Regions from separate parts of the Ensifer sp. LC384 genome, predicted to be linked through region 4. Evidence: riboswitches for the same ligand, from Rfam matches in the RefSeq annotation. Region 4 holds a riboswitch; each other region holds the start of a gene.

Region 1 (5,818 bases), on a different contig from region 4:
CGACGAGGCGCTCTATCTCGCCAAGCGACGAGGACGCAATCGTGTCCAGACGGCTGATGACCTTTTGCCAGAGGACAAGATTTGGTCGCACCAAGAGACGGCCAGGCGTGAGGCCAGTTGAGGGTGTCAGTCCGACGTCGTTCCATCGGCGTGATCGAGCGGCCGCGCATCGAGACCTTCGCGCTGTCGGACTGGGCGGCGGCCCATGCCCGGCTCGAAGGCCGGCGTTTTTCCGGAAAGATCGTGCTTTTGCCTGAATGAGGAACAAGCCCCGCTTGGTCGCGGGCCTGTCTTTTCAGCCACTCGGCTCAGGCAACGGGCACATTGTAGGGCGTGATCACCTCGACGGCGGAGAGCTGGCTGCCGCTGAGCTTTTGGCCGGCGCCGCTTCGTCGGGCGAGAATCGCACGGAAGGTCATGCGGGCGTCGCTGCGCAGATCATGATGCAGGACGAAATGGATCCGGCGTTGGCGCAGCAGCGCCAGATTGTCCTGGTCGAGATCATGGGCGATGAACACGGCGCAATCGCGGCCGAGGCGCTCGAAGGCGGCCAGCACGGCGCGGTTGCCACCGCCGATCGAATAGGCGGCGTTGATGTCGGCGTGCTCTGCAAGCGCCTTGGCGGCGAGCACACCCGTCTCGGCGTCCTTGCCGTAGCCTTCGCTGATCTCGACGATGCGGATCGCCGGATAATGTTCGCGCAGCACCCGGCGAAAACCGATCTCGCGTTCCTCCTCGCCACGGAAGCGGCTGCTTGAAATCGTCACCAGTACGGTCGCGGCGCTTTCGGCGAAACGTTCGCCGAGGAGATAGGCAGCCGTCTCGCCGGCCGCGCGGTTGTCGGCGCCGGCATAGGCGGTGCGTGCCGAGTTCGGCAGATCGGTGACAAGCGTGATGACCGCAATTCCCGCCTGCTCCAGGCGGGCGACAGCGCCGACGATTTCGGGCACATCAGGTGCCTTCAGCACGACGCCGTCGGTGCCGCGCAGACGGATGCGATCGAGCAGTTGCGCGATGTCGTACGGGCGCATGGTTTCGGCGAAGTGGAAACGGCAACGGAAGGTTGTCGGCATGAAGGTCGGCGCCTCGGCTTCGAATGCCTGCCTAACCGCCTCGGTGAAGCGTTCCGGCGCCTCCATCACGATGTCGATCGCGCGCTTCTGGCCCTGAACGTCCAATCCGGATTGCTGCTTCTCCAACTCTCGGATGGCGGCTCGCACCCGCGCTTCGGTCTGCCGGCGTACGCCAGGACGACCATTCAAGACGCGATCGACGGTCGCGGTGCTGAGCCCCGCTTGAAAGGCGATGTCCTTGACCAGAAACGGATGAGCCAACGACGATCCCTCCTGATGGTTTTTTGATGGATTTCTGCTCTATATCACGATTTTGCGGCGCCTATAGTCGGGACATCGAAAGTTTCTGAGGAGGAGCGGGATGAAGACCGACAACAATGCGCGCCAGCGCCTCGGCCGCGTGTGGCTGAGTGAGGATGCCTGCGACATCGAAGCGTTCCGGGCCGAAGTGGAGCGCCGGACAAACCTTGCGGACTATCCGCACGCGCTCGCCTGCGAGAAGAATGTGCTGATCTATGACAGCGCCAGGCTGGTTGCTGCCTGCGCCACGGCCGAGGGACGCCGCGCCGCCTTGGCCGAGATCTGCGAGGCGCTTGCGACCGGGCCCGGCGTCGCGGTGTTCAAGCGCGCTTACGCAGACACGACGGTCATCGATGCCGCCAGCGGTATTTTCGGCGCCATTATCGATGAGCAACACCGCACCAACAGCGGCGGCGGCGATCACTTCGCCAAGCCCGGTGCCAACGACCGCATCTGGAACTCGCTCGAAAAGCACTGCCTGAAAAGCCCTGAGAGCTTCGCCGCATATTACGCCAACGCCATTATAGCGCTCGTCAGCGAAGCCTGGCTTGGTCCGAACTATCAGATGACGGCACAGGTCAATCGCGTCAATCCAGGCGGCGCATCGCAGTCGGCCCATCGCGACTACCATCTGGGCTTCCAGACCTCTGATGTCATCGAGCAGTATCCGGCGCATGTGCACCGGCTATCGCCGGTGCTGACGTTACAAGGGGCGGTTGCCCATTGCGACATGCCGCTTGAGAGCGGCCCGACGCTTTTCCTTCCCTATAGCCAGACCTATGTGCCCGGCTATCTCGCGCTGAAGCGCCCGGAGTTCCGTGCCTATTTCGATGAGCATCACGTGCAGTTGCCGCTGGAAAAGGGCGATGTCGTCTTTTTCAACCCGGCGCTGTTCCATGCGGCCGGCAGCAACCGTTCGACCGATATCAAGCGCGTTGCCAACCTGCTTCAGGTGTCGTCGGCCTTCGGGCGGGCGATGGAGACTGTCGATCGCGTCAAGATGAGCGCGGCGCTCTACCCGGCGCTTGCGGCCCTGATGGCATCGGGCACGCTTTCGGCCAGTGAGGCGGCCAATGCGATTGCGTCCTGTGCCGAGGGCTATTCCTTCCCGACCAATCTCGATCGCGATCCGCCGCTGGGCGGCCTGGCGCCGAAAACCCAGGCGCAACTGATGCATGAGGCGCTTGCGGGCAAGTGGAGCGATGCGGATTTCCGAAGCGCGCTTGACGAGCAGGCACAGCGCAAACTGAGCTGAAGGACAGGCATAGATATCTCAGGTCCCCGGCGCTCTGCGGCGGGGGCCGTTTTCCCGTTTCGATGAGACATTCACTCCTGGGAGGACTTTCATGACCGAGCAATATGGCCGTCTCGACGGCAAGATCGCCATCGTCACCGGTGGTACGCAGGGGCTGGGCGCAACGATCGCCAGCCTGTTTGCGGAACGTGGCGCGCGAGGCGTCGTCATCTGCGGACGCAACGCGGCCAAGGGCGAAGCGAAGGCCGAGCAGATCCGCAAGGCAACCGGCGCGCAGGTGCATTACGTCGAGGCCGACCTAGAAAAGGTCGAGGATGCCCGCAAGGTCGTCAGTGCCTGCGACGCGACATTCGGGCGTGTCGATGCCCTGGTCAACGCGGCGGCGATTACCGATCGCGGTACCATTCTCGACACCAGCCCCGAGCTGTTCGACCGAATGTTCGCCATCAATGTCCGTGCGCCCTTCTTCCTGATGCAGGAGGCGGTCAAGGTTATGCGCCGCGAGGGCACGCAGGGAACGATCGTCAACATCGGTTCGATGTCGGCGATGGCCGGGCAGCCGTTCATCGCCGCCTATTGCTCGTCGAAGGGCGCCCTGGAGACTCTGACCAAGAACACCGCCTATGCGCTGCTGCGCAACCGCATTCGCGTCAACGGCCTCAATATCGGCTGGATGGCTTCCGAGGGCGAAGACCGCATCCAGCGCGAGTTTCACGGGGCGGCTGCCGACTGGCTCGAAAAGGCCGCCGCCAGCCAGCCCTTCGGCCGCCTCGTCGACCCAAAAGAGGTCGCGCGTGCCTGTGCTTATCTGTCGTCGGATGAATCCGGACTGATGACGGGTTCGGTCATCTGCTTCGATCAGTCGGTCTGGGGCGGCTATGACGGCTCGCCGCATCCGGTCGCGCCGCTCTGACAGCGAGCGGCACGGGCGGCGGGTCGCAAACATCGGTCGCTGCCGATTGACCTTGGGACTGCCGGGGCCGCCATCTCGGGTTTGCTTGTCTTTCCATTCCGCCTGTGTCCATATGGCACCGTCAGGTGCCCGCGATGCGGGAGAATCGGGAATCCGGTGTCACTCCGGAACGTGCCCAACGCTGTGACGGGGACGGCTGCCTCTAGGGATTTTGAGCTTACTCAAGGTCTTGCCACTGGATCCTCATGTGATCTGGGAAGGTGAGGCGGCCGGTTGATCCGAAGTCAGAAGACCGGCCTGGCAAGATGGACCGATATCCGCGCGGACGGCGGAAGGTTGTGCATTGTTGGGGATCGAACGATGCGGACTGACGCGAATGGCGGCCTTGCAGCCGCCGAGGCCTTTTCACCCGACGAGCGTGAAGCCGTCTATAGGGCGATCGAGACGCGCCGGGATGTCCGGGACCAGTTCTTGGCCGAGCCTTTGCCCGACGATGTGGTGATGCGCCTGCTGAATGCCGCGCACCGCGCGCCGTCGGTGGGTTTCATGCAGCCATGGAATTTTGTCGTCGTGCGCCGGGCAGAGACCCGCGAGCGAGTATGGCAGGCCTTTTCGCGCGCCAACGATGAAGCTGCACTGATGTTTGACGGTGATCGCCAAGCGAAATACCGCTCGCTGAAACTGGAGGGGATCCGCAAGGCACCGCTCAGCATCTGCGTCACCTGCGACCGCACGCGCGGCGGGGCGGTCGTTCTTGGGCGCACCCACAATCCGCAGATGGATGTTTATTCCACCGTCTGTGCCGTGCAAAATCTGTGGCTCGCCGCGCGCGCCGAAGGCGTCGGCGTCGGCTGGGTCAGCATCTTTCACGAAAGTGAGATCAAGGCGATACTCGGCATTCCCGATCACATCGAGATTGTCGCCTGGCTTTGCCTTGGCTTCGTCGACCACCTCTACCAGGAGCCTGAACTTGCGGTGAAGGGTTGGCGCCAGCGGCTGCCGCTGGAGGAACTGGTATTCGAGGAAGGTTGGGGAACGCGACGCGGTGCGGAGTCCGGCACGCTGATCAGTTGTTCTGGACCGGCTGGTAGCCCGGACCCTTCGGATGGCGTAGATCGATCGACGTTTCCTCCTGGGGAAGGAACGTCGGGCCGATGATCCGCACCTTGCTCTTGGCGGGATCGTAGGGGCGCTCTTCCGTAGCCGCTTTGGCGGCAGCGGCTGCCGCTTCCTTCTTGCCTTCGATGACCATGATCGACGATTCGCTGCTGCCGGTATTGCCGCCGCCAGCCTTGGGCGTTGTGGCCGCCGTCTTTGGAATTCGGCAGCTGCAAACTCCGGGCTTGCCGACGCCACGCGTGCGATAGGCGAAAGCGTTCGGCAGTTCCGTATAGGGGCGCCCCGTCGAGGCGGAGACCATCTGGTCGCTCTCTTCGGTTGCAAGCTCGTGGAAGAAGAGTTCAGTTTCCGCGTCCGGGCAACGGGCGCGGCAGGCCTGCTCGTCGCGGGCGAAATCCGCCGGGCTCGCCTCGGACGAGATCGGGAAGAAGGCGCCGTCACAGGTGCGTACGCACATGGTGCGAAGCGTGCCGGAATAGACGCCGCTTTCCGGCGGGTAGGTGCCTGCTTCGTGGTCCCGTAGCATCGGGCCGTAGGATTCGTCCGGCGGCAGATCGCGCAGGATGTTGCGATGCGTTTCCGGCTCATCCGGGTCGGCGCTGGCGAACTCCTCGCGATCGCCGTAACAACCGTTGATTTCGAGCGCGGCCAGGATGCGTCGTCGCGTATCGTCGCCATCGCCTGACATGAGCTGCTGGCGCTCTGACTTGAGGATGCGCAGATTGTCTTCCATCTCGGCGATCAGGCTGTTGATGTCGGCGCAGATATTCGGGTCGCCGCCGTTGAAGACGACGACGCTGCCCGTGCCGCAGCCGGCGCGTCGGCGGTCGTTGCGCGCCCGGCGCAACTCGATGTTCTGCCTGGAAATCGCGCTCGCATAGTCGCGCGTGTCGGCCGTTGTCGCGATGGCGGCGGGGAATTCGGCAAGCCGGGTGTTCAGGCGGTCGCATACGCTGGAGGCCAGCGCCTGATCGGCCAGAACCAGAAGCAACGGCAGGCTCGCCGCCGCAAGGGTTTTGATGTTCCGGAACAAGGCGAACGTCTCTTCCTGCAACCGCACGGGCGCCACCCTTGTTGTGCGGGATCGGTCGCCGCCGGCAATTCCTGTTTCCGCCCTATCATAAGGCTTGTCGCCGCCGGTGCAACGACAAGCCTCGC
Region 2 (5,818 bases), on a different contig from region 4:
GACATGCGGCAGCGGCCCGAAGATCGCCTCGGGATAACAGGTCTCCGACAGCGCTAAGGCCTTGCCCGGCAGCCATTCCAGATTGCCGTGTTTGCCCATATGCACGATGGCCTGCGCCCCGAACGTGTTGCGCAGGAAGGCATAGAAGGCGAGGTAGCCATGCGGTGGCACCAGATCCGGCGAGTGATAGCTTTCCTTCGGATCGATGTTGTAGCCGCGCGCCGGCTGGATACCGACGACAACCTCGCCGAAGCGGGCGAGCGGCAGCGCGAAAGCGCCATCGAGGAAGAACGGATCGGTTTCGGGCGCGCCCCAGCGGCCGCCGACCTCATCCTGAATCTGTTTCGGAAGCGAATCGAAGAACGCCTTGTAATCGCTGAGTGAAATGACTTCGCGGATCTCGCGGTCGCGGCTCGCCGCATTGGTCGGCCCGGCCATCAGATAGCGGATCAATGCGTCGCCGTCCTCCGGCACGCCGGCAACCGGGTAGCCTTCGCCCGCCATGGCGCGCAGCACCTCGACGGTGCCCGCCGGCGTATCGAGCCCGACGCCGTTGCCGAGCCTGCCGTCGCGGTTCGGGTAGTTGGCCATGACGATGGCGATGCGCCGCTCCGCCGGCCTGGCGCGGCGCAGCTTTGCCCAGTTGACGGCGAGCCTGGCGGCAAAACGCACCCGGTCGGAAAGCGGCTCATGGCCGACGATATTGGCTTCCACCTTGGGATCGTAGATCGAAGCCGCCTTGAACGAGACGGCGCGCGCAAGGACGCGGCCATCAACCTCGGGCAAGGCGACGTTCATCGCCAGGTCGCGTGCCATCAGCCCCTGCGGCGAGGCCTGCCATTGGGCGCGCGACGAGGCGGAGAAGATCACCTGCAACACCGGCGCGCCGGTCGATTCCAGCACGGTCGGCTGCCTGTCGGCGCCGGGGGACGAGACGGCAAAGCCGGTGGCGTTCATCACCACGTCGGGTGCGACCTCGGAAAAAATCGATTGCAGCGTGCCGACCGAAACGGCATCCTTGAGGCTGGCCACGAACAGCGGCAGCACGCGCATGCCTTCTGCGGCAAGCGCATCGATCAGCGCCTCGACCGGCCGCGTCTCGCCGCTCTGAACGAGGGCACGGTAAAAGCAGATCGCGACGGTCGGGGGTTCGAATCCCTCCTCCGCTACCACGCCCCCTTGAACGCACCCCAGCCATTCCCGGACGCCGATGACGCCCGCACCCGGCCACCAGATACCGGCCTTTAGGAGCGGCTTTGCCGGTTGTGGCTTCTCTGCGCCCGAGATCAGCGCCTCGGCATAGTCGAGGAACAACCCGGCATTGTCGGCGCCGCCCTCGGTGAAATAGGCCCAGAGGCGCTGCCGGTCGTCGGGCTCGACGGTCGAAAACGGCTCGAGGCCAGGGTCCGGCTTGTCGTCGCCGGGCAGCACCGCGATCTGGAAACGGTGGGTGACGGCGGCGGCATGCAATGCTTCCAGCACATAACGGAAATAGCTGGCGCCACCGAGCGGCCTGACCACGATGAGCTTCGCATGCCTTGCCGTGCGTTCGACATAGGTGTCGACCGACATCGGATGCATCAGGTTCATCAGGCTGGCGATGCGCAGGCCCCGATCTCCGTCGCGCCGGCCATGGGCCGCTGCGATCGACGAAAGCTCGGTGTCGGCGGCCGACAGGAAAAGGATGTCCGCCGGCGTTTGCCCCAGGTCGATCGCCTCGTTGCCGTCGGCGATCGTTCCTTTCTGGGCGAGAAGCAGATGCATTGTTCTGTCCGTTCAAGCAATTCCAGGAAACGTGTGAAACGCTTTCCTGGAATTGCGTTGCTTCAAAGAGTTAGGCGAGCGCGGTGATGGCGGCGCGCACCGCTGCTTCGTCCATATCGTGCAGGCCGATGACGACGAGGCGCGTGCCGCGCTTTTCGCCGGTCGCCCAGGCACGGTCGTAATACTGGTCGATACGCGCGCCAACGGCCTGGATCAGGAGCCGCATCGGCTTGCCGGGCACATCGGCAAAGCCCTTCAGGCGCAGCACGTCATGCTCGGCGATCACGCCCTTGAGGCGATCGATGAAGGCTGCCGGATCGGCGATCGCGCCGAGCTCGACGACGAAGCTGTCGAACTCATCGTGGTCATGCTCCTCGCCGGCCTCATGCTCCATCTCGTGGTGAGACTTGCGGTTGGCGATATCGCTTTCCGTGCCGACACCGAGGCCGAGCAGGATGGCAACGGCCACTTCGCCGTTCTTCGCCTCGATCATCGTTGGCTTGCGGCTGGTGCGCGAAGACACCTCGTCGCGCACGGCTTTGAGGCCGGATGCGTCGATCAGATCGGTCTTGTTGAGCACGATCAGATCGGCAGCGGTCAGCTGGTCCTCGAACAGTTCCTCGATCGGACTTTCGTGGTCGAGATTGTCGTCCTCGACGCGCAGCGCATCGACCTTGTCGTGGTCATCGGCAAAGCGCCCGGCGGCAACTGCGGCGCTGTCGACCACGGTGACGACGCCATCGACGGTCACTTCGCTGCGAATGTCCGGCCAGTTGAAGGCGGCGATCAGCGGTTGCGGCAGCGCCAGACCCGAGGTTTCGATGATGATGTGATCCGGACGCTTTTCGCGCTCGAGCAGCTTGGTCATGGTCGGGATGAAATCATCGGCAACCGTGCAGCAGATGCAGCCATTGGTGAGCTCGATGATGTCGTCCTCCGAGCAGGCCTCCGCGCCGCAGCCCTTCAGCACGTCGCCGTCAACGCCGAGATCGCCGAACTCGTTGATGATCAGCGCGATGCGCTTGCCGTCAGCGTTCTGCAGCAGGTTGCGGATCATCGTCGTCTTGCCGGCGCCAAGGAAGCCGGTGATGACGGTCGCCGGGATCTTGCCCTGGTTGGCTCTCGCAGTGGTCATGGATCAACCCTTCATTTTCAGCGGCAAACCGGCCGCGACAAAGTAAACTTCCGCAGATTTCTCCGCAACGATCTGGTGAAGCCGGCCGGCATGGTCGCGGAAGTCGCGGGCCATGCGGTTCTCGGGCACGATGCCGAGGCCGACTTCGTTGGAAACAAGGATCAGGCGCGCCCGCGCCTCAGGCAGAAAGGCGGCCAGGGCGGCGAACTCCGCCGCCATGTCGCGTCCTTCCATCATCAGGTTGGTAACCCACAGCGTCAGGCAGTCGACGAGAACCACGCGGTTTCCGTCATCGATGCGTGTCAGCAGCGAAACGAGATCGAGCGGCTCCTCATGCGTCGTCCAGCCATCGCCGCGCCTTGCCCGGTGATGGTCGATGCGCTCGCGCATCTCGTCGTCCCAGGCACGGCCGGTCGCGACATAGTGCATGTTTAGCCCCGAGGCTTCGACGAGCCTTTCGGAAAAGCTGGATTTGCCGGAACGGGCGCCGCCGAGGACGAGAACCGGCCCGGCACTGGAATTGCTCATGTGCGTTGCGGCCTCATGTGCTTGGTAGCGAATTCGTGCGGCAACAGGATTTCACCGCGCCTAAGGCGCGTTCGGGAAACGATCTATGAGCCAAGACAACCTCCGTGATGGCGTGGGAAGCGGGCTTCCCTTCGGGCGGAATGCCCCTGTCGGACGGCAGGTCTCCTGGCTCACGGCGTCACGGGTCCACTGCATCGTGCCCCGTTATGACGCGAACACCGATGCCTGGGCCCGAACGGCCCGCCTCACCTTCCCGGCGCTTTCCGGTGCCACAGCGAACCTTTGCGCGTCGTCTCCGACGCGCGGCGCTGTGGGCGGTTTCGTGAAAGGCGGACGATTCGTAGAAGAAGAGGCGTCCAACCCGGCTGATCACGAAGCCACGCCAGTGGCTTTTCCGACTGATTTCCAAACCACCTGCGATTGCCCCATGCAATCGAACGGAAGCCGGCCTTCAGCCCGATGGCGAACCCTGACCGTTCTACAGTCGCGGGGTCGGCTGCGATAAGGATGCCCGATTTGGGTCCATCCGTCACATTCCCAATTATTCCCCCGCATCGCCACGATCCGGGGAAACCATCCAACATCCGATGATTAGGAAGCGGGCGCACCAAAGTCAATCGACGCGTGCGACACGCCACCCATCGAGATGCGGCACGCGACAATTCGCCAGCATTCAGTCGCACATGCCACCAATCAAGGCCGGGGCGCAAAGACACCCTGGCTCCGAATGCGGTCGCGAAAGTTGTGCGGGCGCGGAGAGGTTTCCCGCGATACGAACTCGATCTCAGGAAACGGAGGATATTCCGCAGCAAATGAAGTATATTTTAGCAATACAAGATATTTCGACAAAGTAATCGACAAAGCGACTTCGTTTATCCGGAAGGCAAATGGAACGCAGGCTTGCTGCCGTGATGATTGCCGACGTTTCCGGCTATGGGCTACTCAGCCAAGCCGACGAGGAGGGCACTTGCGCGCGCTTTCAGGCCGATCTGCACGAACTGTTCGAACAAAGGATTGCCGCGCATCGCGGGCGGTTGATCAAGACCATGGGCGACGGCTTGCTGGTCGAGTTCCACAGTGTCGTCGAGGCGGTCCGCTGTGCGGTGGAGGTGCAGCGGGCGAAGTCCGAGAGCCGCGGCGTCGATGAGCGCCGGCTGGAATTCCGTATCGGCATCAATCTCGGCGACGTTATCGTTGAGGGCGACGACATCCAAGGCGATGGCGTCATCATCGCCGAGCGGCTGCAGAGCCTGGCCGAACCCGGCGGAATAGTCATCTCCGGCACCGCTTACGACCAAGTTGAGAAGCACCTGGACGTCGGCTTCGTCTTTCTCGGCGAACAGCGCCTGAAGCATATCGAAAAGCCGGTGCGGACCTACCGCCTCTGGCTGGGCGAAGCTCGCCCCAGCGGTGCAACCGTCACGGGACGCCGCATAAGACGCTGGGCAACGCTCGTAACGCTTGCTGTGGTGCTCGGCGTCGCTGGCGGTGTGGCTTGGTGGCGGTCGTGGGAGCCGGCCATGGAAGCAGCCTCGAGCCAACGCTCGGACCTGAGCCCGCCGGATAAGCCGTCGATCGCAGTGCTCCCGTTTGCTAATGTGAGCGATGATCCCAAGCAGGAATATTTCGCCGACGGCATGACCGACGGCCTCGTTACCGAGCTGGCCCAGGTGTCCGGTTTGTTTGTCATCGCGCGCAACTCGACCTTCACCTACAAGGGTAAGGCGGTGACGCCCAGGCAGGTGTCCGAGGAACTCGGTGTCAGATATGTCCTCGAAGGCAGTGTGCAGCGCGCCGGAGAACAACTCCGCATCAATGCCCAGCTCATCGACTCACTCAGCGGAGGACACGTTTGGGCCGGAAAGTTCGACGGTTCACTCGCCGATGTCTTTGCGCTGCAAGACGAAGTGACGCGCGGGATTGCGGATGCTCTTGCACTTCGGCTGAATCCCGACGAGCAGATGGCCTTTGGGCGCAAGGAAACGACGGTCCCGGCGGCGTTCGATGCGTTCCTGCGCGGCTGGGAGCATCACCGACGCACGACTCCCGAAGACTTCGCAAAGGCGGTGCCCTATTTCGAGCAGGCGATTGCGCTCGATCCTGCGTATGGTCGCGCTTACGCAGCGGCGGCCATGGTCTACGCACGCATCTACCTGTGGCGTTGGCATTATCGTTTGGGCATCTCGCGGTTCGAAGCGCGAGCCAAGGCGACGCAGTATCTCCGGACCGCGCCGAAGCAAAAAACGGCGCTGGCCTATCAGGCGGCCGGTGTCCTGTCCGAAGCCGACTGGCAGCACGCCGCAGCGCTTGCCGAGCTCAAGGAAGCCATCACGCTCGAACCCGGCGATTCCTGGAGCTACGCGTTGATGGCATTCGTCCTTACCTCCGCCG
Region 3 (5,818 bases), on a different contig from region 4:
GCCGTATCCCAGCGCCGGAACCTTGCTCTTGGCCGCTTCCTGAATCATGCCCAGTGCCGCCGTTGTCGTGCGCACTCCGGCGCAGGCGCCAAACAGGATCGCGGGATGAAAGCGGAAGACGTAGTGGCCGATTAGGACCGAAGCGATCATCGGCACGGACGTCGACACGATGCCCCACAGGAGCAGGGAAATGCCGACCTCCTGCAGTCCCGCGACAAAGCCCGGGCCGGCGCCGATGCCCACGACGGCAATGAAGATGTTCAAGCCCAGAGTGTTCAACAGCCAGAGCGCCGGAGACGGGATTCGGCCGAAGGCAGGGTAGGTGGTGCGAAGCCATCCGAGCACAAGGCCGGCGAGAAGCGCGCCGCCCGAGGTGGACATGCCGATCGGTATGCCGCCGATCGTCAGCGTCAGGGCGCCGATCATGGCGCCGATGAAAAGCCCCCAGCCGAGGAAGGCAATGTCGGTCGTTTCGACCGGGCGATCGGCAAAGCCGAGTGCCTTGATCGCGGCTTCGACGTGTCTCCTGGCGCCGCCGAGGGTGACGATATCGCCGCGTTCGACGGTCGTGCCGGGCAGGACCGGGATCTCGACCAGCGAGCGCATGATCTTGCGGGCATAGACGCCGCGCGCCCAATCTTCGGTGCTGACGTCGGCGAGCGTCCTGCCGGCGAGCGCCTTGCTGGTCACGTAGACGTCCACGACCTCGGCTTCGGCGTTCAGCAGTTCCTTGTCCTCGACCTCAAGCAGCTTGGTATCCAGGTTCTCGACGAGCAGGGCGCGTCTGCCGGAAAAGGCGACAACGTCGCCGGGCTGCAGCACGGTGTTGCCGTCCGCTTCGATGATCTGGCCGCCGCGCCGCAACCGTTCGACGAAGACGCGGATGCCGGGAAGCAGGTTCTTGACCGGCGTTCCGGTGAGCCCGCTCGCCTCGTCGACGCGATAGGCCCTGAGGCTGAAATCGTGGTAGGCGCGCGTGATCCCGGGTTCGCCGCTCTCGGATCCGCCGCCGAGCTTCGCCTCATATTCCTTGCAGGCGGCAGGAAGATCGATGCCGAGAAGCTTGGGGCCGAGCTGCGCCAGGATGATCGCCGAGCCGATGGTGCCCCAGATATAGGTCACCGCATAGGCAATCGGGATCTGATCGGTGTAGGTCTTGGCTTGTTCGGCGCTTAAGCCCATCGCGTTGATCTGATCGCTGGCAACGCCGATGGCCGCCGAAATCGTCTGAGAGCCTGCATACATGCCGGCGCCATAGCCGAGCGGCAGCCCGGCGATGAGCGCGCACAGATACGGGACGATCAGGCACAGCACCAATACCGATAGGGCGAAGAGGATCTGCTTGGGGCCGTCCGTGCTCAGGCCGCGAACGAATTGGGGGCCGACGCCGTAGCCGACGGCAAACAGGAACAGAAGGAACAGCGTCGACTTCAGGTCGCCGGAAACCTGGATCCCCAATTGCCCGATGACGACACCCGCCAGAAGCGTGGCGGTGACATTTCCAAGGTTGAACCCGGCGACCTTGATCGGACCGATCAGGAAACCAATGCCGAGGGCAAGAAAGACGGCCACGGGAGGATAGTTTCGAAGCGTCTCAACGAAAAAATCTATTGGGTTCACCGTCATCCCTTTCAGAAAGCTTGGTTACCACTACTCGCATCCGGGATTTACACGGACAGGTTGGATACTGCGTCGCGCGAGAACTGCTGTCGTCGACGAGCGAAATGGAGACAATGCCGGCGTGGATTGCCTTACTGAAGGACGCAATCACTTATTTTGAAAGCACATCACTGATTGTGCTTGTCTTCAAGTACGTAACAGTAACGGATGACGTTACGGGCTGTCGCTTGCGGTCATTGGAAACCGGCCGCAGGCTTCCGTGGTTCTTCGGTGCACTATGATGGGCTCCTAAAGGTCGGTGCTCGGCAAGCTCATTTTCGGCTTGCGTTATGTTATGATATTACATAACTAAATGCACATGAAGATATGCCGCATGTTGATATGCCTTGGCCGATCCGTTCCGGCGGTTGTCACCTCCGCCGAAGTGTGCGACGAAGGCTTTGATGGTGCTGCGACCGCGACAATGCGGAAGCGGCTGAAAAGGGAACACGGAACGGACGACCCGAATGGGGCCGAAACCGTGGCTGCCCCCGCAACTGTGAGCGGAAAGCGCATTCACACCATGTCACTGGCGATCAGCCGGGAAGACGTGGATGCGCGGCGACCCGCGAGCCAGGAGACCTGCCATCGAACCGATCAACCACAACGGACGGGGTGTTCCGATGGAAAAGAACTGGTTTTTGCGCGACGGCCATCCGTCATCAGACCGCTTTGCCACATTCTCTCCGGACCAATCCGGCGGAGAAGAGATATGGCCAATCCGGCATCCCGACAGCACAAGATAACGGTCTGCACCGATTGCCGTTTCACCGGCGGCCCCTGCCGGCCGGGCGCGGATCTGATCCAGCGGCTGAACCGCAGCATTGCGGCGCTCGGCGAGCCGCTCGACCAGGATTTTTCCATCGCTGGAACGGTCTGCATGGCCGCCTGCACAAGGCCTTGCACCATCGCCTTCCAGGCAACGGGAAAGGCGACCTACCTTTTCGGCGATATCGCGCCCGAGGAGGATATCGACGATCTCGTTTCCTTCGCCACGACCTATGCCGGGCGAGGCGACGGCATGACGCGGGCGGCCGAGCGGCCGCGCGGGCTCAACGGCAAGACGCTGGCGCGCATTCCGGCAGCGCTGCTGGTCTCCGAAGACATCGGCGGGCATTTCCAATGATGGCGCGGAGAGGGATGAACCGATGAGCTGCGCCGCGACAGGGGCCGGCCTTCGGGTCCGCGCCTTGGATTGGGGCCCGCGCCCGGAGCTGCGGCTGGTCCGCGAGGTCGACTTTGCCATTGCGCCCGGCAGCCGCCTTGCCATCCTCGGCCCGAACGGTGCCGGCAAGACGTCGCTGCTGCGCTGCCTCTATCGCTCGGCCCAGCCGATAGCGGGCACGATCGAGGTCGATGGCGTCGACATCTGGGCGATGACGGCGCGCGAGGCGGCCAAGATCATTGCCGTCGTGCTGCAGGAGATGCCGAGCGATTTTCCCTTCAGCGTGCGCGACGTGGTGATGATGGGGCGCATTCCCCGGCGTGAAGGCATGAGCGGTTGGACAGCGAAGGATCGCGAGACGGTGGCACATGCGCTCGAGCATCTCGATCTCACCCACCTTGCCGGACGGCAATTCTCCACGCTTTCGGGCGGCGAGAAGCAGCGGGTGCTGATCGCCCGGGCGCTCGCCCAGCAGCCGCGCATCATCATCCTGGACGAGCCGACCAACCATCTCGACATCCGCCACCAGCTCGAAATTCTCGACCTGTTGCAGACGCTGCAGCTGACGATCGTCACCACGCTGCACGACATCAACCTGGCCGCCGAATTTGCCACCGACGTGGCGATCCTGACGGAGGGCCGCATGACGGCCTTCGGCCCGCCCGAAGACGTGCTCAACCCGCAGGCGCTTTCCGCCGCCTTCGGCGTTACTGCCACTGCCCACAGCAACGCCGTTACCAGCGGCGCGCGCTTTTCCTTTTCACTCGCTCGACAGGGATCGATGTCATCATGAAGACCTTATTCGCCAGCTCCGCCCTTCTGCTCCTGACGCTTGCCGCGACGCCGGCGCTTGCCTTTCCCGTCACCGTCAAGAGCTGCAACCGCGAGGTGACCTTCGATGCCGCCCCCAAGCGGGCCGTCTCCAACGACGTCAATCTCACCGAAATGATGCTGGCCCTGAAGCTGCAGGATCGCATGGTCGGCTATACCGGCGTTTCCGGCTGGAAGACGCTGGACGAAAAGCTGCGCGAAGGCGTCAAGGCCCTGCCGGAGCTTTCGGAGAAATACCCGACCAAGGAGGTGCTGCTCAATGCCGACGCCGATTTCTACTTTGCCGGCTGGAACTACGGCATGAAGGTCGGCGGCGAGGTGACGCCGGAAACGCTCGAACCCTTCAAGATCAACGTCTATGAGCTGACCGAATCCTGCATCCACGTCATGGCCAAGGGCAAGCCGACGATGGACGACATGTTCGTCGATCTCCTCAATCTCGGCCGCATCTTCGGTGTCGAGGATCGGGCCCAGGCGCTTGTCGACGGCTATCGCGCCGATCTCGACAGGATCGTCACCGGCATTGGTGTCATCGAGCGTCCGACGCGCGTCTTCGTCTATGATTCCGGTGAGGAGAAGCCGTTTACATCGGGCCGTTTCGGCATCCCGACGGCGATGATCGAGGCGGCTGGCGGCGTCAACGTCATGGACGACGTGGAGAAAAGCTGGACCGAGATTTCCTGGGAGCCGGTGATCGACAAGAACCCCGAGGTGGTGGTGATCGTCAACTATGGCGAGGTGACCGCCGAGCAGAAGATCGCCTTCATGAAGAGCAATCCCGCCTTTAGGAACATCGATGCCGTCAAGAACGACCGCTTCGTCGTGCTCGACTATGTCGAGGCGACGCCGGGGCCGCGCAACATCGACGCCATTGCGCGGCTTGCCGAGGCCTTTCACGGGCAGGCGATGTAAGCTGAGCGACCAGCCGGACGCGCGCCGACCGGCGCGCTTCTCCTATTCTCATCGAAAACTCACCATGGACGGACTGTGAAGATCACCACCGCCTTTCTCGCGGCGCTGCTGTTGTTGTGCCTGACGATCACTGCCGCAGTCTCATTGGGGTCGGCGCCGATCCCGGTCTCGACCGTCTGGTCGATCATCGCTTCAAAACTTTCGCCCGGCAGCGTTGACGTCGTCTGGTCGGCCGGCCGCGAAAGCATCGTCTGGGACGTGCGTCTGCCGCGGGTCGTGCTTGCCGGGCTTGTCGGGGCGGGGCTGGCACTGACCGGCGCCGTGCTGCAGGCGGTCACCCGCAATCCGCTTGCCGACCCGCACCTGCTCGGTGTTTCCTCCGGCGGCGCGCTCGGCGCGATCATCGCGCTCCTGCACACCGGCCTCATCCTCGGCCCTGCCACGGTGCCGCTGTTTGCCTTTGCCGGCGCGCTGGTCGCGACCGCGCTTGTGGCGCTCGTCACGCGCGTTCTCGGCACCAATGCAGACAGGCTGGTGCTTTCCGGCGTCGCCGTCGCCTTCACCTTGACGTCGATCGGCAACCTGATGATTTTCCTCGGGGACCCGAGGGCGGTGCACACGGTGATCTTCTGGATGCTCGGCGGGCTCGGCCTTGCGCAATGGCCGCACCTCATCTATCCCGCCGTCGTGCTGACGGCCTGCCTTAGCTATCTCGTGCTGAGGGCGCGCGAGATCAATGCGCTTGCCATGGGCGACGAGACGGCAACGACGCTCGGCATTCCCGTTCGCCGGTTTCGCCTTCTGCTCTTCGTCGTCACCGCGCTTCTGACCGGGGTCATGGTCGCGTTTTCCGGCGCGATCGGCTTTGTCGGCCTGATGGTGCCGCATTTCGTGCGGCTGTTTGCCGGCAGCGACAATGTCCGGGTCATTCCGCTTTCCGCCTTCGTCGGTGCGCTGGTGCTGATCTCGGCCGATCTCTTCGCCCGCGTCGTCATGGCGCCCGAGGACATGCCGATCGGCGTCGTGACCGGGCTTGTCGGCGGCATCGCCTTTATTGCCATTCTGAAGCGGCGCGCGTAAGCCATCGGCATGGACACGGTGCGATTGCCGCCTATCTCTACTGCATAATTCCTTAAATCGGATCCGATTTAGGGATAAAATTATGCAGCAAGTTTAAAGCGTTACAGCGTCCTTTGCGCGCCATGTTTGACGCGCGGCGCTGTAGAGCCGATCGACCCGCAGCGCGACATG
Region 4 (5,818 bases):
TCATCAAATCCTCCATAAAGGGCTCCATGCGTCGCTCCTGACGCGTGCGGATCGGCATGACAACTCCACTTTTGCGCGATTTCATCCCCGTGTCGATACCGATCCGGGGACATTCCTCAGCCGTGCCCCAACTGGTAAAAACCGAAATCGCCTCACAACGCATAAGTGACGGGTTTTGTTCCATGTTCGGCATCCGGGCCAACCCTTGCGCCCGCGCCGGCGCACGCTTGAGCCAAGACGCGATCGAGCGCATGGAAGCTGTAAAAAAGTGGCGCATCGACCGGCCAAATGCGCCGACAAGCCTCCGAAAGAAGCTCCTGATATACAGCCGTAGGTCTGTATACATTCGCGCCCGTCTCAAGCACAGTCGCCATGGGGACTGGGATTTACGATCAATTAACTGTCAATTAACTGTAGTGTCGGCAATCTCATTGAATGGCTAAGCGGTATATCTCCACCTTAAGGATGATTCTGCGCCTCGCGACCCTTCTGGGTCTGGCTTTCGCGGCGGCGAATGCACGCGCCGGCGAGCTGGAGCCCTGGAAATCGAAATCAAACGCCATCATCGTCGATGCCTATGAGATGAACAGCATCGACTGGGAGGTAATGCTGGCGGACAAGCGCATCTCCGGCTTCATCGCCAAGGCCTCCGACGGCTTGCCGGAAAGCTTCTCGTGCACCGGCGACCATGGCGGCGACACGGTCGCCCACTGCAAGACGATGTGGCGAAAGTACGCGGTCAGCCGCGAGCTCTACCAGACACGGCGGATGCTTGCCCGCTCCCATGGCCTGCTGTGGGGCGCCTATCATCTCGCCCGCCCGGGCAATCCGGTCGATCAGGCCAATCACTTTCTCGACTATGCCGATCCGCGCGACGACGAGTTGATGGTGCTCGACCTCGAGGGTATCGATCGCGAAAAATACATGTCGCTCGAAGATGCAGCGATCTTTGCCGGACACATCAAGACCCGCACCGGCCGCTACCCGATGCTTTACACCAACCACGTCACGGCGAAGTACATCGCGGCAAACCGCTCCAAGCATCGCCTGCTGTCGCGGCTTCCGCTCTGGTATGCCCGCTACAAGCCGGATATCCGTCAGGTTTTCCCGATGGGCAACTGGAACAGCTATGCGCTGTGGCAGTTCTCGTCGGGGATCAATTGCGGCAAACGCCGCTGTCCCTACCGCGTGCCCGGCACGCTCGACGACATCGACGTCAATGTCGCGGCGATGAACAGGACCGCGTTGCGATCGATCTGGGCCGGTGGGACGTTGCTGCCCGAAAAGCCAATGCCGTTGATTTTCGTAGCCATGGCCGATGAGGGGGCCGGCACATCCAGCGCTGCCGAGGCAGCGGCTACAATCGAAAGCCAACCCTTGCTCGTCAGCCGTGCCCAAGCTGTGAGCGCAGCCGGTGAAGGCGTCGACATGATGGCGACCGGATCGATCGATTTCGGCCGACACGACCGCGCGGTGCGGCTGGCGGCCAGCCGCTGATGGGCCGGCCGCGGGGAATACGCCCCCCGCGACCGTCACCACTGTCAGGCTTCGATCTGCACGTCTCCGAGCGGCCGGGAGCAGCAGGCAAGGATGTAGCCCTCGTCGATTTCGTCGTCGAGAATGCCGCCATTGTGGTTCATCTCGACCTCGCCGGCGACCTTCATCACCCGGCAGGTTCCGCAGATGCCGCCTTCGCAGGCCGCACCGATCCTGACGCCATTGGCCCGCGCCGCCTGCAGGATGGTCTGGCCGGGCCTGGCCTCGATCTCCTTGCCGCTCATGGTGAAGACCACCTTGGCACCTTGCGCGTCGGCGTCGGCTGCCGCCCCTGCCCTGACTGCGATCTCCTCGGCTGCCGGTGCTGCGGCCGGCTGGAAGCTTTCCTCGTGGTAGCGGCTCATGTCGAAGCCGGCCGCCTTCAAGAGCTCGCGCACGCCGCGCATGAACGGTTCCGGACCGCAGCAGAAAACCGTACGCTCCATGAAATCGGGCGCAAGCAGCGGCAGCTTGGCGCCGTCGATGCGACCGCGCAGCCCGTGCCATCCGTGCCGGGCCTCATGCCCCTCGACCACAAATCCGAGGTTCAGGCCGGACATCTGGCGCGCCAGCACTTCGAGCTCCGAGCGAAACAGAAGATCGTCCGGCCGTCGGGCGCAGGAAATGAAGGTGACGTCGGTCTCGGGAATGCAGTCCGCCATCCACCGCGTCATCGACATCATCGGCGTGACGCCGGAACCCGCCGATATGAAGAGATATTTTTCGCCGGGATGCCGCACGAAGCTGAAATCGCCGAGCGGGCCGAAGGCTTTCAGCCGCATGCCGGGCTTCAGATGATCAAACATCCAGCGCGTGCCGATGCTGTCAGCCTGTGCCTTGACGGTGACAGCGATCGACAGCGGCCGGGAGGGCGTCGACGACAGGGTGTAGGTCCGCATCACCGGATCGTCGCCAGCGACCGGTAGTTCGAGCGTGACGAACTGCCCGGGCAGATAGCGGAACCAGGCCGGCTTCTCGGGCCGGAAGGTAAAGGTCATCACATCGGCGGTCTCGACGACCGCCGATGTGCATTCGAGCATATGCTGCCTGTCGATCCAGACATGAAGCTCATCGAAGTGATGAAACGAGGATGCCATCTGCATGTCAGGCGACCCGGAAGAGCGGTGCAGCGGCGCCCTGCAGGCGCTGTTCCATGAACTTGCAGTACCACTCGACGAACTGCATCACGCCGCCTTCGTGATCGGGCGAATAGGGGCCGGGCTGGTAGGCCGGAGAACGGATGCCGAAGGCGTTCTCCTCGACGATCTGCCGGTCCTGGTCGTTGGTCTCGGTCCAGACATGCGTCAGTTCCTCGAGATTGTAGTCGACACCTTCGACGGCGTCCTTGTTGACCAGCCACTTCGTCGTCACCTGCGTCAGCTCGGGCCCGAGCGGCAGGACGCGGAAGGTAATGGCATGGTCGGCCAGCACATGGTTCCAGGTCGACGGATAATGGAAGAGCAGGAGCGTGCCGATATGCTTCTGGCTGACGTCTGCAGACAGCTGCCGCCGCACGGCGCGGGCACCGGACAGGGTGTAGCTCTCGGCATCATCGATCAAGGGCATGCGCGCCGAGCGGAACTGGCCGGTATCCGACATGCGGAACTCGCTCGGCAGACCGGCCGCTTCGCACTTCGCCCAGTGCGCGGCAATGACCGGATCATCCTTGGCGCCCTGCACACCGGTCGCCGTCGGCGCTTCAGGATAGGTGCGGCAGAGTTCGGGATGATTTGCGGCGCAATGGTAGCACTCGCGGTTGTTTTCCCAGACGAGCTTCCAGTTGCCCTTCTCGATGATCGTGCTTTCGAAGGCGACCTTGGTTTCGCCGAGACGATGCGGGGCGAGATAGGGCGCGACCATGTCGCGGAACGGGGCGAAATCCATCGGCTGTTCGGACAGATTGATGAAGATGTAGCCGCCGACCGTCTCGCAGTGGATCGGCTTCAGGCCGTGGGCGGCCTTGTCGAAATCCTCACCCATCTGACGGGCGAAGAGCAGCGTACCATCAAGCTCGTAGGTCCACTGGTGATAGGGACAGACGAGCTTGGCCGAGGAGCCCTTGTGCTGCGAGCAGACGCGAGAGCCGCGATGGCGGCAGGAGTTGTGCAAAGCGCGGATCGTACCCTGCCGGTCACGGACGATAACGACGGGATAGTCGCCGACCTGGACGGTGAAATAGTTGCCGGCGCGTGGGATCTCGCAGTCATGGCCGATGAACAGCCAGTCCTTGTACCAGATGCTTTCGAGATCCTGCCTGTAGTAGTCGGGGTCTATGTAGAAGGCCCGGTCGAGGCTGTAGCCGTCGCGTCGACCCTTCAGCTTGCGGAGCATATCGCCCTTGATGTCCATGTCCTGTCCTCGTTCGCCTTGTTTCGGAGAGGCAGGACTGGAACCCGCGCAGGCGCATTGCCTGTGCGATCACGGCTCCGATCCGGCTGCCCGCCGCAACCCGTTACGGTCTATTCGCGTCAAGGCTGGTTTCCGGGCTCAGGAGCCGTCCGCAAGGACCAGCCCGGCGCCTTCCCGGACGATACCGTCCAGTGGCTTTGTGCCGAGGCTTTCGCTCCACCACCGTTGCGGGGGCAGCGCCGGGATTTGACCGGCTTCCCAATTCTCCGCCCTCCCTAAAAGGCGGCACCTTGAGTAGGGATATCTAATCGCGGAGCCCGCCGTCGCAACTGCCGATTAACGACATCCGATTCCAGAAAGACGACACCGCCCATCGAGTGTCCGAAACGCCTCATGCTTGATCATTTTTCATTGTAAACAATGGGATAGATCAAGGATTGGGCAATTGTCGCTTTTTCCGGCAAGGCTTGCGTGAAAGCGCGTGACCTTCGCCAGTTTGCGACATGCCTTCTCGTTTCGCTGAGGCGGATCCCCGCACGTGCGTGAAATCTTCCATTAACCATAATGCATTAGCGTCGCCTGACGGAGAAACCGGCCGAACCGGCAAACAGCGCATTGAAGTTCATGGCAAAGCTCAAATACTACGACGCCGCAGCCGAGAAGCTGCCCACGATCGCTCCGAAAGTGGCGGCCCATACGGAATTCCTGCGCACCGGCCGGATCGATCGACGCCAATGGTCGCAGCGCGAACGGCGTTATCTGAGCTATGACGAGGTTGCCGAGCGCACCGGCCACAAGCTGACGACCGCTGGCGAAACGACGCACAAGCGGATCAACGGCTTCCATACCTCGATCCAGTTTCCGAAGATGATCTTCCACCGCACGCTCGCCGGCCGGCCGCATCTGGGATATTGCCACGTGACGGCGGCCAGGACGCATCTCGCCCAATCCAAGGACGTCACCTGGTCGTTCTATTTTGCCAACTTCTTCTGCGACCTCGGCGACGAAAAACACTTCTTCGAACGCATCCAGACCGGCTATTCCCGGATGTATTTCGCCGTCGCCATTGAACCCGATGCGCAGGAGGGTCAGATGACCATCAATCGCAGCGTCCGCGACAACGGGTTGATCTTTCGCACCGACGACCCGAAGGTTGCGCTCAAGAATGTCCTGATGCTTGGCGCACGCGACGAGGCACTGAGGCGCATCATCCGCAGTCTTTGAACAGCCGACCCGCATCCCTTGAAGAAAATCGTTCTGTTTTCGACGTGGCTCCTTTAAGGAAGCCTCGGAAAGGGAAACGGAAGCGACATGGCCGAAATCATCGATACACGGACCGAGCCGGAACGGGCGATCGAGCGTGCCTGCACCGTGCTTGCCGAAGGCCAGCCCGTCGCTATCCCCACCGAGACGGTCTACGGCCTGGCAGCGGATGCCACCAATCCGGATGCGATCAGCCGCATCTATGAAATGAAAGGGCGTCCGCGCTTCAACCCGCTGATATCGCACGTGTCCGATATTGCGATGGCCGAAGCCCATGTGACATTCGACCCATTGTCCCGGCGCCTGGCCGAAGCCTTCTGGCCTGGACCGCTGACATTGATCCTGCCCCAGCGCGCTGCAAGCTCCGTGCATGCGCTCGCCTCGGCCGGCCTCGACACGCTCGGCATCCGCATGCCGGACGGTTTCTCCCGTCGGGTGATCGCCCGTTTCGGCCGCCCGCTCGCGGCCCCCAGTGCCAATACCTCGGGCAAGATCAGCCCGACCAGTGCTGCCCATGTTGACGCCGATCTCGGCCCACGCCTCAAGCTCATTCTCGACGCCGGCTCGGCGGAGATCGGCCTTGAATCGACGATCATCAAGGTTGAGGACGGGGCGCTGCATCTGCTGCGTCCGGGCGGTCTCGACGTCTGCGAAATCGAAAAATTGACGG

The links. A riboswitch is a leader RNA that binds a small molecule or an ion and turns the genes downstream of it on or off. The one in region 4 is predicted to bind cobalamin.
Region 1: another riboswitch for cobalamin. It lies ahead of bluB (5,6-dimethylbenzimidazole synthase); the one in region 4 lies ahead of BC363_RS29535 (aromatic ring-hydroxylating dioxygenase subunit alpha).
Region 2: another riboswitch for cobalamin. It lies ahead of cobU (bifunctional adenosylcobinamide kinase/adenosylcobinamide-phosphate guanylyltransferase); the one in region 4 lies ahead of BC363_RS29535 (aromatic ring-hydroxylating dioxygenase subunit alpha).
Region 3: another riboswitch for cobalamin. It lies ahead of BC363_RS11655 (DUF1636 domain-containing protein); the one in region 4 lies ahead of BC363_RS29535 (aromatic ring-hydroxylating dioxygenase subunit alpha).

The regions. Positions count from the first base shown of each region.
Region 1 is NZ_MBST01000045.1:122,208-128,025, forward strand. Features, by position in the region: gene BC363_RS25840 (diguanylate cyclase) at 1-121, shown strand, start outside; gene BC363_RS35625 (hypothetical protein) at 118-261, shown strand; gene BC363_RS25845 (LacI family DNA-binding transcriptional regulator) at 309-1,334, opposite strand; gene BC363_RS25850 (phytanoyl-CoA dioxygenase family protein) at 1,435-2,628, shown strand; gene BC363_RS25855 (SDR family oxidoreductase) at 2,720-3,541, shown strand; cobalamin riboswitch at 3,648-3,857, shown strand; gene bluB (5,6-dimethylbenzimidazole synthase) at 3,902-4,699, shown strand; gene BC363_RS25865 (DUF2865 domain-containing protein) at 4,608-5,693, opposite strand.
Region 2 is NZ_MBST01000011.1:32,968-38,785, forward strand. Features, by position in the region: gene cobN (cobaltochelatase subunit CobN) at 1-1,764, opposite strand, end outside; gene cobW (cobalamin biosynthesis protein CobW) at 1,835-2,899, opposite strand; gene cobU (bifunctional adenosylcobinamide kinase/adenosylcobinamide-phosphate guanylyltransferase) at 2,903-3,427, opposite strand; cobalamin riboswitch at 3,565-4,020, opposite strand; gene BC363_RS11360 (adenylate/guanylate cyclase domain-containing protein) at 4,315-5,818, shown strand, end outside.
Region 3 is NZ_MBST01000011.1:98,653-104,470, reverse strand. Features, by position in the region: gene aspT (aspartate-alanine antiporter) at 1-1,626, opposite strand, end outside; cobalamin riboswitch at 2,048-2,264, shown strand; gene BC363_RS11655 (DUF1636 domain-containing protein) at 2,372-2,785, shown strand; gene BC363_RS11650 (ABC transporter ATP-binding protein) at 2,808-3,617, shown strand; gene BC363_RS11645 (ABC transporter substrate-binding protein) at 3,614-4,567, shown strand; gene BC363_RS11640 (iron ABC transporter permease) at 4,643-5,647, shown strand.
Region 4 is NZ_MBST01000067.1:58,977-64,794, forward strand. Features, by position in the region: gene BC363_RS29525 (GH25 family lysozyme) at 436-1,497, shown strand; gene BC363_RS29530 (hybrid-cluster NAD(P)-dependent oxidoreductase) at 1,542-2,639, opposite strand; gene BC363_RS29535 (aromatic ring-hydroxylating dioxygenase subunit alpha) at 2,641-3,885, opposite strand; cobalamin riboswitch at 3,991-4,193, opposite strand; gene BC363_RS29540 (DUF6656 family protein) at 4,510-5,109, shown strand; gene BC363_RS29545 (L-threonylcarbamoyladenylate synthase) at 5,197-5,818, shown strand, end outside.